2 regions of the Zafaria sp. Z1313 genome follow, and region 2 is predicted to be linked to the other one. Evidence: riboswitches for the same ligand, from Rfam matches in the RefSeq annotation. Region 2 holds a riboswitch; the other holds the start of a gene.

Region 1 (7,261 bases), on a different contig from region 2:
CCATGGTGGTCTCCTGGGGAGTCGGTGGACCAGTCCGCAGACTGGTTGATTTTTCAAGGGATTCAACCGCGCGGCCCTCCGCACTGTTCCCGGACCGGGGGTGACCCTTGCCACATGGACGGTGGCTCCGCCCGGTGGGAAATGCCGGCCCCGACGCTACAGGAGGTCCCGGAGGAGCTTTGACTTGGCCCAGCCATGCGGCGGGTAGACGGCCTTGAGCGTGTCCACCATGGCCGTCTTGGAGAGCACGGGGCGCTGCTGGCTGAACGTTTCGAAGCCGTAGCGGCCGCGGTAGTTGCCCATCCCCGAGGCGCCCGCGCCGCCGAACGGCAACCCCAGGACGCCGGCGTGCAGGTTGCAGACGTTGAGCCCGATCGCCCCCGCCCGCACCTGGTCCTCGAAGGCCGTCTGCAGGCGCGGCTTCTCGCTGAACAGGTAGGCCGCCAGCGGCGTGGGGCGGGAATTGACGAACCGCACCGCCGCGTCGAAGGAGTCCACGCGGAGGATCGGCAGGATCGGGCCGAAGATCTCCTCCTGCATCACGGGCGCGTCCGCGGGGACCCCGGTCAGGAGGGTGGGCTCGATGTAGCGTTCGATCGGGTCCACGGTGCCGCCGGTCACGGTGGTTCCGGGGTCGGCGTGGGCGTCGTCGAGGAAGCGGTTGAGGCGGCGGAACGCGGCGTCGTTGACGATCCGCCCGTAGTCGGAGCTCTTGGCCGGGTTGCGCCCGTAGAAGGACGTCACGGCCTTCGCCAGCTGCTTCTCGAGGGCGTCCGCGGCGGGGCCGACGGCGAGGACGTAGTCCGGCGCGATGCAGGTCTGGCCGGCGTTCATGAACTTGCCGAAGGCGATCCGTCGCGCGATCGCGGGCACGTTGCCGTCGACGACGACGGCGGGGCTCTTGCCGCCGAGCTCGAGCGTCACGGGGGTGAGGTGCTCGGCGGCGGCCCGGGCGACGATCTTCCCGACGCGTTCCCCGCCGGTGTAGAAGATGTGGTCCCACGGCTCGGCGAGCAGGGCCTGGCTGGCCTCGGCACCGCCCTCGACGACGGCGACGGCCCGCGGGTCCAGGAACAACGGGATGAGGCGGGCCATCAGCGCGGACGTTGCGGGGGCCTGCTCGGAGGGCTTGAGGACCACGCAGTTGCCGGCGGCGAGCGCGGCGACCATTGGGCAGAGCAGCAGCTGCAGCGGGTAGTTCCACGGTCCCAGGATCAGCACGAGGCCCTTGGGCTGGGGCTCCACCTTGGCGGTGGCGGGCTGCATGGACAGCGGGGCGCGGACGTGGCGGGCCGCCATCCACTCGGTGAGGTAGAGCTGGGCGTGGTCGATCTCGCTGCGCAGCAGGTCCAGCTCGGTCAGCTTCGCCTCGATCGCGGGCTTGCCGAGGTCCTCGGCGAGCGCGGCGAGGATGTCCTCCTCGTGCGCCTCGAGCATCCGCTCGAGGCTGCGCAGCTGCGCGGCGCGGTGGCGGCGCGTGTGCATCAGGCGGGAGTGGCTGGAGTCGCGCAGCCGGGCGACGGTCTCGGCGACGCCGGGGACGTGCGGGGCGCCCGCCTCGGCGCCCCGTCCGGCGTCGTCCTGCTCCTGGTCCGGCGCGACGTCGGCCGGAGGGCGCGGCTTGCCGCGAGAGAAAAGTCCCATGCCCCGACCTTAGCGCCTCGGGTTACCCCGCGGTACGGCCGCCGGCCGCATGACGGGCGGCATGCCGGGCTACGGCTGGCTGCCCCAGAAGACGTCGCCGCCCGTGCAGTCGCGGGGCCGTTCGCCGTCCAGGGGCATGATGCCGCCGCCGAGGGAGATGAGGTCGCCGAGGCCGAGCTGCTTCTTCCCGGGGACCTGCACCACGCCGGCCTCCAGGGTGGTCCCGTGCGGGAACACCACCAGCACGGGGCCCGAGCCGTCGCGGGGGGCGACGACGGCACACCCGCCCTCGTCGACCGCGAGGTTGCCCTGCAGGAGCGCGTCCATGTGCGCGTCCGGCTCCTCGGCCAGGGCCAGGAGCTTCATCCCGGAGTCCTCCAGCAGCACCGTGCCACTGGGCGCGGCCGCGGCGCCTCCGCCACCGTCCCCCGAACAGCCGGCCAACGCCAGCCCCAACAACGCCGCCCCGGCGATCATGCGCCGGCGGTCCCCCCACGATGCCTTCATGCCCCCATCCCAGCATCCCGGCGCCGGGGCGGCAAGAGCGGCTGGATTCCGCCGACGATCGAGTTCGCTCTCGGCCAGATGCCCGCCATTCACTCCGATCGTTCCAGGGGGAGTGCGTGGTATGGTTTCCTCATCATGATCAGCCCGCTCGCCTCACGGCTCGGGCTGATTTTCTTTAACCGGAGGACCATTGGCTGAGTACACCAAGCAGTGGCTTTCGGTCGAGGACCAGGTCGCAAAACTTGCCTCTCGCGGTGTCGGGATCCCTGAGGGCAGCAGCGGTGCGCAACTGCCGCGCCAGGTCGGATACTACCGGCTGACCGGCTACCTCTATCCGTTCCGCGCTTCGGAGACGTATGTGGACGATGACGGCCGTGCACGGGTGAGGGTCCTGAACCACTACCGGCCCGGCACATCCATCGGGGACGCCGCGGCGCTCATCGACTTCGAACGGCGGCTGCGGATGCTGATCCTGGAGGGGATCGAGAGGATTGAGGTCTCGCTCCGCATGCAGATCGGGTACGTGCTGGGCCGCCGCTCCGCCTTCGCCCATCTCGAGCCCGGCACGTTCGTCGCGGCCTTCACGGACCCCCAGATGGACCCGGAAACCGGAGCATCGCTGCCGAGCCGGCACGAGCAATGGACCACCCGGATCGCGAGCCTGAACTACGTGAGAAACGTAGCGGCCCACCACGCGCGGATCTTCAACCGCAAGCTGGTCACCGCTCCGAAGCGGCCCGGCAAAGGGCAAGTTCCCCTCCTGGACCACCTCAGGGATGAGGAGTCCTCCAAGCAGGTCTTTGGCCTGTACAACGTCCTGGCCGTGATGGCCTACCTGCTCCGTACGATCGATCCGAACAGCGCCTGGGCCGGCCGCGTCGTCGAACTCATTGGCTCGTTCCCTCGAGTCGGATACGTGACCCCTCGATCCATCGGAGTGCCCGATGACTGGACGAGTCTGGGCCTCTGGCAGCCCTAGATGATCGAGTCCGAATGGCTCCGGCACGCCCGGCAGCACTTGCCGGACCTGTTCCCGAACCTGCTGCACCAGGACCGCCACCTGCTCGGGCCCGGGCTGGCTCCCCCGCTGCCCGCCGGGTAGGCTCGCCAGCAGTGACTCGGGGTGTCCGCCGCGCGGACTGAGAACACACCCGTACACACCTGATCTAGTTCGTACTAGCGGAGGGATGTCGCTCATGGACCACCGTGCGCCCACGCATCTTCAGCAAGACGCCGGCGCGCCCGGCACCGTCCTGGAGCGCCTGCGCTCCGCCACCCCCCTGGTGCAGTGCCTGACCAACGCCGTGGTCACCAACTTCACCGCCAACGTCCTGCTCGCCGCCGGCGCCGCGCCCGCCATGGTCGACGTGCCCGGCGAGGCCGGCGACTTCGCGCGGATCGCCTCCGCCGTCCTGGTGAACCTCGGCACCCCGCACCGGGAGCAGCGCGAGGCCATGATGGAGGCCGCCCGCGCCGCCCACGAGTACGGCACGCCGTGGGTCCTGGACCCCGTCGCCGTCGGCCCCCTCGCCCTGCGCACCGACTTCGCCCACTTGCTCCTGGAGCTGAACCCCGCGGTGATCCGCGGCAACGCCTCGGAGATCATGGCCCTGGCCGGCAGCGGGGCCGGCGGTCGCGGCGTCGACTCCACGGACGCCGTCGAAGCCGCCCTGCCCGCCGCCCGCGCGCTCAGCGAACGCACGGGCGCCGTCGTCGCCGTCTCCGGCCCCGTCGACCTGGTCACGGGACCGGGCGGGACGCTGCACGTCCACGGCGGCAGCGAGCTGCTCACCCGCGTCACCGGGGGCGGCTGCGCCCTCGGCGCGCTCGTCGCCGCCTGCGTCGCCTCCCACGGCGACCCGCTCCAGGCCACCGCGGCAGCGCACGCCTGGTACTCGGCCGCGGCGGAGGACGCCGCGGCGACGGCGGGCGGCCCGGGGACGTTCGCCCCCGCCTTCCTCGACGCGCTGGCGGGAACGACGCCGGAGCGGCTCGCCTCCGCGGGAGCCGTGCGATGAGCGCCGCGCAGAACGCCGTGTTCCACCACGGCTCCTTCCGCCTGGGCACCTACCTCGTCGCCGACTCGGCCAGCACGGCCGGGCGCCCGCTGCCGGAGGTCGTCGCCGCGGCCGTCGCCGGCGGCGTGGACATGGTCCAGCTGCGCTGCAAGGACGTCCCCGCCCGGGACTTCCTGGCCCTGGTCCTCGCCACGGCCCGGCACACCGCCGGGCGAGCGGCCCTGATCGTCAACGACCGGGTGGACGTCTTCCTCGCCGCGCGGGACGCCGGAGCCGTCGTCGACGGCATGCACATCGGCCAATCGGACCTGCCCGCCGACGCCGTGCGCCGCCTGATCGGGCCCGCCGCGATCCTGGGCCTCAGCGCGTCGCGGACCGCCCAGTTCGAGGCCGTCGCCGCCCTGCCGGAGGGGACCGTGAGCTACCTGGGCACGGGGGCCGTCCGCCCCACGCCCACCAAGAAGGACCACCCGGAACCGCTCGGCTTCGAGGGCCTGGCCGCGCTCACGGCCCGGGCCCCGCTGCCGTGCGTCGCGATCGGCGGGCTGGCCCACGGCGACGCCGCGGCCGTCCACGCCGCCGGGGCCGCCGGGATGGCGATCGTCCGGGCGGTGTGCGCCGCCGGGGATCCGGAGGCCGCGGCCCGTTCCCTGGCCGCCGAGTGGGCGGCCGTCACCCACCCCGGGGAGGCAAGCGCATGAGCGTCCCCAACATCCTCTCCGTCGCCGGCTCCGACCCGTCCGGCGGCGCCGGCATCCAGGCCGACCTGAAGTCGATCGCCGCGTGCGGCGGCTACGGCATGGCCGCCGTCACCGCGCTCACCGCGCAGAACACGCGCGGCGTCACCGGCGTCCACGTCCCGCCCGCCGCGTTCCTCGCCGAGCAGCTCGCCTCGGTCTCCTCCGACGTCCGGATCGACGCCGTGAAGATCGGCATGCTCGCCTCCGCGGAGCTCATCGACACCGTCGCCGCCTGGCTGCGCGCCCTGCGCGGGGGCGCCCCCGGGGACGACGCCGGAGCCCCCGTCGCCAGGGACGGCACCGAAGCCGCGGGTCCGGGCGGGCGGCGGGGCACCGGCGTCGTCCTGGATCCGGTGATGGTCGCCACGAGCGGCGACCGGCTGCTCGACGCCGACGCGGAGGCGGCGCTGCACGCCCTGCTGCCGCTCGCCGACGTCGTCACCCCCAACGTGCCCGAGCTCGCCGTCCTCACGGGCAGCGCCCCCGCCCCCACGTGGGACGAGGTCCTGGACCAGGCGCAACGGCTCGCCGCGCGGCACGGCGTCCTGGTGCTCGCCAAGGGCGGTCACCTCGCCGCGGACGGGCGCTGCCGCGACGCGCTCGTGGGCGCCGACGGGGTCCTGCTGGAGCTCGACGGCGTGCGCGTCGACACCGCCAACACGCACGGCACCGGGTGCTCGCTCTCCTCCGCCCTCGCCACGCTCTTCGCCCGCACCGGGTCCTGGACCGACGCCCTGCGGCTGGCCAAGCCGTGGCTCGAGGGGGCCCTGCGCGGGGCGGACCGGCTCGACGTCGGCGGCGGGCACGGGCCCGTGGACCACCTCGGCGCCCTCTGGGCCGGGCAGCGGCCCCCGTCCACGGACGCGCTCCTGTCCACGTGGTGGGACGGGATCGCCGGCCTGCGCGCGGGCATCGACCGGCTCGCGTTCATCCGCGGGCTCAAGGACGGGACGCTGGACCGCACCGACTTCGAGCACTACCTGGCCCAGGACGCCCTGTACCTGCGCACCTACGCGCAGGTCCTCTCCCGGGCCTCCGAACTCGCCCCGAACCCCCGGGAGCAGCGCTTCTGGGCCGCGGGAGCGCACGCGTGCCTCGAGGAGGAGCTGGTCCTGCACCGCACGCGGCTCGGCGGCGCGGAGCTGCCCGCGCCCACCGCGACGACGGCCGCCTACCTGAACCACCTCACCGCCTCCGGGCGCGGCTACCCCGAGCTCGTCGCCGCGATCCTGCCCTGCTACTGGCTCTACCAGGACGTGGGCTCGCGCCTCGCGGGGGCCGCGCACCCGGACCACCCCTACGGAGACTGGCTCGCGACCTATTCCTCCCCGGAGTTCGACGCGGCCACGCGGGACGCGATCGCGATCGTCGAGCTCACTGCTGCCCGGGCCCGCCCGGACGAGCTCGCCGCGATGCGGTACGCGTTCGACGAATCCTCGCGGCACGAGCTGCTCTTCTTCGCCCAGACGACGGCGGACGGGGACCCCGGCGGGGCCGGGGCCGCCTTCGCCGACACGTCACGGGCGGTGCGGGCCGGCGCCGAGTAGGATGCCGTGGGGGCGCGGCCGCACGGCGCCGCGCCCTGCCCGCACCGAACCGGAAGAGCCCCATGAGCAGCACGACGCCCGGCCAGCCCGCCCCCACCCCCCGCACCGACGCGCCGCCGCGGCACCCGCTCGGCCTCGGCTGGACGCTCCACGGCGACGGGCGCACCATCCGCCCCGGCACGGTCGTGGCGCCCGACGAGCGGCTCGGCTGGTTCCAGACCGCCGGAATCGGCGTGCAGCACGTCATGGCGATGTTCGGCGCCACCGTGCTCGTGCCGACCATCACCGGGTTCCCGGTCACCACGACCCTGCTGTTCTCCGGCATCGGCACCCTGCTCTTCCTGGTGGTCACCGCCGGGCGCGTGCCGAGCTACCTCGGCTCCTCCTTCGCGTTCATCGCCCCCGTCACGGCCTCCATGAGCGCGCACGGCATGGCCGGGGCGCTCGGCGGGATCGTGGTGGCCGGCGCGGCGCTGTTCCTCGTGGGCCTCGTGGTCCAAAGGGCCGGCACGGGGTGGATCCACGCCTTCATGCCCCCCGTCGTCATGGGCACGATCGTGGCGCTCATCGGCCTGAACCTGGCCTCCACGACCTTCCCCGCGATGAAGGAGTTCACGCTCACCACGTTCACGACCGTCGCGGCGATCGTCGTCTCCGCCGTGCTCTTCCGCGGCCTGCTGGGGCGCCTGTCCATCCTGCTCGGCATCGTCGTCGGCTACCTCGTGGCCCTCGCCCAGGGCCAGGTGGACTTCTCGAAGGTCGGCGACGCGTCCTGGCTGGGCCTGCCGCCGTTCGCCCTGCCCGC
Region 2 (7,261 bases):
CGCCCCCGGCGCCCGCGCGCCGACGGCCGCCCCGCCCGGACGCTCGTGTTCCTGCACGGCGGCAACGTCGCCAACTGGATGTGGGACCCGCAGGTCAAGGGCTTCGCCGACTACCGCGTGTTCACGCCGCACCTGCCCGGCTTCGGCGCCCGTGCGGCCGAGGACTGGGCCGGGCTGGAGAGCGCCGCGGACGACGTCGCCGCGTTCGTCGCCGACGAGATCGAGGACGGGCGCGTCCACCTCGTGGGGCTCTCGCTCGGGGCGGTCGTCGGCCTGCGCGTCCTGGCCCGCCACCCCGAGCTCGTCGAGAGCGCGGTCTTCAGCGGGGCGGCGGTCCGCCCCGTCGGTCCCGGTGTCCGGGTCGCCGCGGCGGCCCAGCTGCGCTTCTGGGACGCCGAATGGTTCTGGAAGATGCAGGCCGGCGCGTTCGGGATCCCGGCCGACTCGCGCCGCCTGTATTCGGACCACGGGCTAACGCTGCGCCCCGAGAACATGAAGGCCATGATGGAGGAGGTCTACGCCGGCGGCGTGCCCGGGGGGCTCGCGGACTTCGCGGGCCGGCTGCTCGTCGTCGCCGGCGCCAAGGAACCGTCGGTGGTGCGCAAGGGCTTCGCCGAGATCGCCCAGGCCAAGCCGGACGCCGTCTTCCGCCTCGCCCCCGGCATGCACCACCAGTGGAGCATCGAGGACCCGCTCTTCTTCAACGCCATGGTCCGCGCGTGGATCGAGCGCGGCGAGGCGCACCCCCGGCTGCGCGAACCGTAGCCCCCGGGGCCCCGGCGTCGTCCGGATTCAGGACGACGCCGGGGCCCGGCTTCACGGGGCCGGCCCGCCGGGTCAGCCGCGGCCGGCGGCTCCCGGGCCGACGGGGATCGTCGGCTGCAGGTACACGCTCGATCCCGACGCGGCGAACTCGCGGCTCTTGGCGTCCATGCCGGCCTGGATGGCCCCGGCGAGCTCCTCCTGCTCGGCAGCGCCGCCGAACTGCCGGCGGATGTCCTGGGAGATCCGCATCGAGCAGAACTTCGGCCCGCACATCGAGCAGAAATGCGCCGTCTTGGCCGGTTCGGCCGGCAGCGTCTCGTCGTGGAACGCCTCCGCCGTCGCCGGATCCAGTGACAAGGCGAACTGGTCCTTCCAACGGAACTCGAAGCGCGCCTTGGACAGGGCGTCGTCGCGCTCCCGGGCGCCCGGGTGGCCCTTGGCCAGGTCGGCAGCGTGCGCGGCGATCTTGTAGGTGATCACTCCCGTTTTGACGTCGTCCTTGTTGGGCAGGCCCAGATGCTCCTTCGGCGTGACGTAGCAGAGCATCGCCGTGCCGTAGCGGGCGATCTCCGTGGCCCCGATGGCGCTCGTGATGTGGTCGTAGCCCGGCGCGACATCCGTGACGAGCGGGCCGAGGGTGTAGAACGGGGCGCCGTCGCACAGCTCCTGCTGCCGCTCCACGTTCTCCCGCACGAGGTGCAGCGGCACGTGCCCGGGCCCCTCCACCATGACCTGGACGTCGAACTCCCACGCCCGCTTCGTCAGCTCGGCGAGGGTGTCCAGCTCGGCGAACTGGGCGGCGTCGTTCGCGTCCGCGATCGAGCCGGGCCGCAGGCCGTCGCCGAGCGAGAACGCGACGTCGTACCGGGCGAAGATCTCGCACAGCTCGTCGAAGCGCTCGTAGAGGAAGTTCTCGCGGTGGTGGGCCAGACACCAGCCGGCCATGATCGAGCCGCCGCGGGAGACGATCCCCGTGACCCGCTCGGCCGTCAACGGGACGTAGCGCAGCAGCACGCCGGCGTGGATGGTCATGTAGTCCACGCCCTGCTCGCACTGCTCGATCACGGTGTCCCGGAAGACGTCCCAGTCCAGCTTGGCCGCGTCTCCGCCGACCTTCTCGAGCGCCTGGTAGATGGGCACCGTGCCGATCGGGACCGGCGAATTGCGCAGGATCCACTCGCGCGTGGTGTGGATGTCGTCACCCGTGGAGAGGTCCATGACCGTGTCCGCGCCCCAGCGCGTGGCCCACTGCAGCTTGTCCACCTCCTCCGCGATCGAGCTCGTCACGGCAGAGTTGCCGATGTTCGCGTTGATCTTCACGAGGAACGCCTTGCCGATCACCATCGGCTCCGACTCCGGGTGGTTGACGTTCGCCGGCAGGATCGCCCGGCCCGCCGCGAGCTCGCTGCGCACGAGTTCCGGGTCGCAGCCCTCGCGCAGGGCCGCGTAGCGCATCTCCTCGGTGACGAGCCCGGCGCGGGCGTAGTGCATCTGCGTGACCCGCCGGCCCTCGATCGAGCGCCGCGGGACCGGGCGGACGCCCCTCCACTCGGCGGAGGCCGCGCCACGGCGCACGGCCGCCCGGCCGTCGTCGAGCAGCTCGCGGCCGCGCCCCGTGTACTCCTCTGTGTCGCCGCGGCCGGCGATCCACGCGGCGCGGAACGGGGGAAGCCCTTCGAGCGGGTCGCCGCCCGGGCCCGCGGTGCGGTAGACGTGAAGGGGCGGGTTCGGCGTCCCGTCGGGGGAGTCGTCGAGCTCGATCGCCGTGACCGGGACGCGCAGGCCCCGGCCGGGGTCCTCGAGGAACGCCGGGGAGTGCGCCGGATGCTGCTCGGAGGCACGGTGGATGGACGGGTTTTCTCTTGAATCGCTCACGGAGGAGCCCTCACTTCCTACGCCGGCATGACCCGGACAGGTTCGACGGTCGCAGGCGGCGTCAGCCCGATCTCAGCCCCTGCCGGGGCACCCGTGTGGACGGGCCCGAGCCTAGCGCGAAGTGGCCCCGGGCACCAAGTCGGTGCCGCCCCCAAGGCGGCACCGACATCGATTCCCGGCTCCGGCGTGCTCCGCGCCCGAGGGGGCATCGGCGTCGTGCCCCGGCTCCGGCGCGCCCCGTCGCCGCGCCGCCGTGGACGGAACGACGCCGGGGCCCGGCTCAGGCGGCGAGCCAGAGGTCGGGGCCGAAGACCTCGTAGTGGATGCTCGTGGCCGGGATGCCCGCGTCGATCGCCTGGGATCGGACGGCGCGCATAAACGGCAGCGGCCCGCACAGATACAGCGTCGCGTCCGCCGGAAGCTCGAGTCCGGAGAGGTCCATGAGGCCCTCCGCTGCCTCCCACTCGCCGGGGGCGCCCGTTGTGTCCTCGAGCCACAGCCTCAGCTCCGCGTTCGGCAGGGCCTCGACGGCGGAGCGCATCTGCGCCTGGAGCGACCAGCTGTCGGCGCGCTGTTCGGCGTGGAGGACCAGGACCCGGCGCTCGGAGGCCCCGGCCGCGAGGGCCTCGAGGGCGGAGGCGCTGGGTGTGCAGCCGATGCCTGCCGTGGCCAGGACGATCGGCGCGCCGCCGGCGTCGATCGTGAGGTCGCCGTAGGGATTCGAGAGCTCCACGACGTCGCCGATCCCCAGCCCGCGGTGCAGGAACGGGGAGACCTCGCCGCCCTCGTCGAGCTTGGCCGTGACGACGCGCTCGGTCCTCGAGGCGACGTTGCCGGAGAGCGTGTACTGGCGGCACTGCCGCACGCCGTCGGGCAGAGCCACGCGGATCGAGACGTACTGGCCCGGGAGGGCCTCCGTCACCGGGGTGTCGTCGGCCGGGGCGAAGCGGAACGTGGCCGATCCCCCGCCGGCGGCCTCCCGCGCCACGAGGCGCCACGGGGTCCACGCCTTGTCGTTCGCCTGCCGGGCGTAGAGGCCCTTCTCGAGCTTGATGAGCGCGTCGGCCATGAGCCAGTAGACCTCGGTCCAGGCTTCGGCGACCTCGGAGGTGACGGCATCCCCGAGGTCATCGGCGATCGCGGCGAAGAGGTGCTCGTAGACGATCGGGTACTGCTCCTCGACGATCCCGAGCGAGGCGTGCTTGTGGGCGATCCGCGACAGGACGGCCTCGGGCAGGGTGTCCGGGTGCTGCAGGAGATGCGTCGCGAAGGCCGCGATCGAGCCGGCGAGGGCCTTCTGCTGGGTCCCGTTCTTCTGGTTGGCGCGGCTGAAGAGCCCGTCGAGAAGTTCCGGGTGGGCGGCGAACAGGCCCGCGTAGAACTTCCGGGTGATCGCTCCGATGCGCTCGGCGATGACCGGCAGCGTGGCCTCGATGACGGGACGGGACTTCTCGGACAGCATGGCGTCTCCTCGCTGAAAGTGATTACTTGCATTGAGTATGCAAGTTTTATGATTCATTTCTACGCCTCGTAGAAGTTACTCGCAAGTCGGGCGGTCGCGTCAGGGGAAGGTGGGCAGCGGAAGCCGGACGAGGCGCGGATCCCGGGTGAGGTCCGCGATGGTGAGGGGATCGAGCTCCGCGTAGAAGGCCTCGCGCGCCCGGTTGAGCGCCCCGCGGAGGCGGCAGCCCGCGATCAGCGGGCACGCGTGGTCGCCGGAGGTGCAGTCCACGACGTCGGGCTGCTCGTCGAGGCTGCGCAGGAGGGAGCCGACGCTGAGCCCCAGGCCCGCCGGGGTGATCCGCGCCCCGCCCGTGCGCCCGCGCGCCACCTCGAGCGCGCCGCGCCGGCCGAGCTCGAGGACGGCCTTGCTGACGTGGTTGTAGGGGATGCCGATCGCCTCGGCGACGGCGCGGCTCGTGAGCTGCTCTCCCTCCCGGGAGCCGAGCAGCATCAGGATGCGCAGGCAGACGTCGCCGAAGGCGTTGAGCTTCACTCCCTCAGTGTCCCAGCCCGGGCGGGGTCAGCCCCAGATGAGCAGCTCGCCGGCTTCCGCCGCGGGCTCGGCAAAGGCCCACTCGCCACCCTCCGCGGCGGGCGGCGTGTAGGCCTGGACGACGGCGACCGCCCCGCCCTCGCTGTGCTCCGCGTTGGCGTGCACGGCGTCGCGGTCCTCCTCGAGCAGCGTGACGTCGGAGACGAGGGCGATCGCGGTGAAGCCCTCGCGCTGCTGCCCCAGGAGTTCGACGAGGTCGCCCATCATCGCCTCGGCGTCGATGTCCACTTCCGGATCGTCGTCGTCCGCCGGCGGCTGCACGGCGAGGAGGCGCAGCTCGCCCTCGGCTCCGTCCTGGGCCGCTTCCAGGGCGACCGCGAACGGCAGGAAGACCCCGTTGGCCTCGAGCTGCTCGCGGGCGACGCCGAGGGCCGTGCCCAGGACGCGGTTCAGCTGCAGGTGGGCCTCGGGGCCCAGCTCGGTGATGCGGTTCTCGCTCATGCGGTGCTCCTGACGATCTCGAGGACGGCGTCGCGGACGCGTTCCATGGTCTGGGGGTCCCTCGCCTCGCCGTTGTAGCGCAGGAAGGGCTCGGTGTTGGAGGGGCGGAGGTTGAACCAGAAGGAGCCGTCCGCCGCGGCGATCGTGGTTCCGTCGAGGCGTTCGACGACGGTGCCGGCGCCCTTGAGGCCCTCCGCGTCGAGGGCGATCGTTCCGCGGCCGCCGTTGCCGTCGTGGCCGGCGGCGAAGGCCCCGAGCACGCGGGCCACGGCCGCGTCCTTGTCTTCGATCCGCGAGTTCAGCTCGCCGGAGGCGAAGTAGGGCTCGTACTCCTCGGCCAGCGCCGAGAGCGGGCGCTCCTGCCCGCCCAGGGCCGCCAGGACGTGCATCGCCGCGAGCATGCCGGTGTCGGCATTGAAGAAGTCGCGGAAGTAGTAGTGGGCCGAGTGCTCGCCGCCGAACACGGCGCCCTCGGCCGCCATCACGGCCTTGATGAACGAGTGTCCCACCCGCGTGACCACGGGGCGTCCGCCGTCGTGCTCCACGAGCTCGGGCACCGCCCGGGAGGTGATCAGGTTGTGGATGACCACCGGGGCCTCCTCGCCCGCGGCCTTCGCGCGGGCGATTTCGCGGCGGGCCACGAGCGCGGTCACCGCCGAGGGCGAGACCGGGGCGCCGAGCTCGTCGATCACGAAGCAGCGGTCCGCGTCGCCGTCGAACGCCAGGCCGATGTCCGCCCCGTGCTCCACGACCGCGGCCTGCAGGTCCCGCAGGTTCTCCGGCTCCAGCGGGTTGGCCGGATGGTTCGGGAAGGTGCCGTCCAGCTCGAAGTACAGGGGCACGATCTCCAGCGGAAGACCCGGCAGCAGGGCGTCCCCGAGCACGGCCGGCGTCGTCATGCCCGCCATCCCGTTGCCGGCGTCGACGACGACCTTCAGCGGCCGGATGCCGGACAGGTCCACGAGCGAGCGCAGGTACGCGGCGTAGTCCGCGAGCACGTCGACGTCCCCGACCCGGCCCTGCGGGGCGTCCCCGGAGACCGGCAGGCCCTCGGCCAGGTAGGACTGGGCGACATCCCGGATCCGGTACAGGCCGGTATCGGAGGAGACCGGGACCGCGCCGGCCAGGGCCATCTTCATCCCGTTGTACTCGGCCGGGTTGTGGCTCGCGGTGAACACCACGCCCGCCGCGTCCAGGATCCCGCACGCGAAGTAGAGCTCGTCGGTGGAGATCAGCCCGAGCATCCGCACGTCGGCGCCCCGGTAGGCCGCCCCGCGCGCGAAGGCGCGGGAGAACGCCGGAGACGACGGACGCATGTCCCCGCCGACCAGCACCGTGGAACCGGCCAGGCCCAGGACGTCCACGAAGGCCGCGCCGACGGCCTCCACGCTCTCCTCGGTGATGGTCTCGCCCACGATCCCGCGCACGTCGTAGGCCTTGAAGGACTCGGAAAGATCAATCTCGCTCTGCACGGGTTCGAGCTTAGCCGCTGCCGGTGACGCTTCGGCCCCGCGGCCCGTGAGATGCCGGCTGAGTCCGACCGGCACCGCTCCTCCACAACGCCCCGGGACCCCGTCCCGCTCCACAGCCCCGGGCCGGCGGGCCGAAGCGTCGGCAGCGGCTGGAATACTGGGGCGCATGGTTGAGACGACGACGGGTACGGGACTTCGGGAGAGCGCGACGGCGGTGCTGCGCCGCCTCGTGGGGCGGGAGGACGCCGACTTCCACGACGGGCAGTTCGAGGCGATCGAGGCCCTCGTCGACGGGGGACGGCGGGCGCTCGTCGTGCAGCGCACCGGCTGGGGCAAGTCCGCCGTCTACTTCGTGGCGAGCCTGCTGCTGCGGGCCCGGGGGGCGGGGCCGACCCTCATCGTCAGCCCCCTGCTCGCGCTCATGCGGGACCAGGTGGCCGCCGCCGGGCGGGCGGGAGTCCGCGCCGAGGCCATCAACTCCGCCAACGCGCTCGAGTGGGGCGACGTCCTGGCCCGGCTCGACGCCGACGAGGTCGACGTCCTGCTCGTCTCGCCGGAACGCCTCAACAACCCGGCCTTCCGCGAGCGCCAGCTGCCGGAGCTGGTGCGCCGCATGGGCCTGCTGGTCATCGACGAGGCCCACTGCATCTCG

What was found. Region 2 has a riboswitch for thiamine pyrophosphate ahead of thiC (phosphomethylpyrimidine synthase ThiC). Riboswitches for the same ligand answer to the same signal wherever they lie in the genome.
Region 1: linked by a shared signal. The riboswitch ahead of thiM (hydroxyethylthiazole kinase) and the one ahead of thiC (phosphomethylpyrimidine synthase ThiC) in region 2 are both predicted to bind thiamine pyrophosphate.

What each region holds. Positions count from the first base shown of each region.
Region 1 covers NZ_JBNWUK010000016.1:37,348-44,608, forward strand. Annotated here, with positions in the region: gene ACQ3I4_RS13250 (NAD(P)H-dependent oxidoreductase) at 1-4, opposite strand, end outside; gene ACQ3I4_RS13255 (aldehyde dehydrogenase family protein) at 157-1,644, opposite strand; gene ACQ3I4_RS13260 (hypothetical protein) at 1,714-2,151, opposite strand; gene ACQ3I4_RS13265 (Abi family protein) at 2,342-3,130, shown strand; gene ACQ3I4_RS13270 (hypothetical protein) at 3,131-3,253, shown strand; TPP riboswitch at 3,261-3,356, shown strand; gene thiM (hydroxyethylthiazole kinase) at 3,348-4,169, shown strand; gene thiE (thiamine phosphate synthase) at 4,166-4,870, shown strand; gene ACQ3I4_RS13285 (PfkB family carbohydrate kinase) at 4,867-6,456, shown strand; gene ACQ3I4_RS13290 (uracil-xanthine permease family protein) at 6,519-7,261, shown strand, end outside.
Region 2 covers NZ_JBNWUK010000012.1:31,619-38,879, forward strand. Annotated here, with positions in the region: gene ACQ3I4_RS11700 (alpha/beta fold hydrolase) at 1-765, shown strand, start outside; gene thiC (phosphomethylpyrimidine synthase ThiC) at 838-2,640, opposite strand; TPP riboswitch at 2,638-2,745, opposite strand; gene ACQ3I4_RS11710 (globin domain-containing protein) at 2,921-4,102, opposite strand; gene ACQ3I4_RS11715 (RrF2 family transcriptional regulator) at 4,202-4,636, opposite strand; gene ACQ3I4_RS11720 (hypothetical protein) at 4,664-5,137, opposite strand; gene ACQ3I4_RS11725 (phosphomannomutase/phosphoglucomutase) at 5,134-6,609, opposite strand; gene ACQ3I4_RS11730 (RecQ family ATP-dependent DNA helicase) at 6,776-7,261, shown strand, end outside.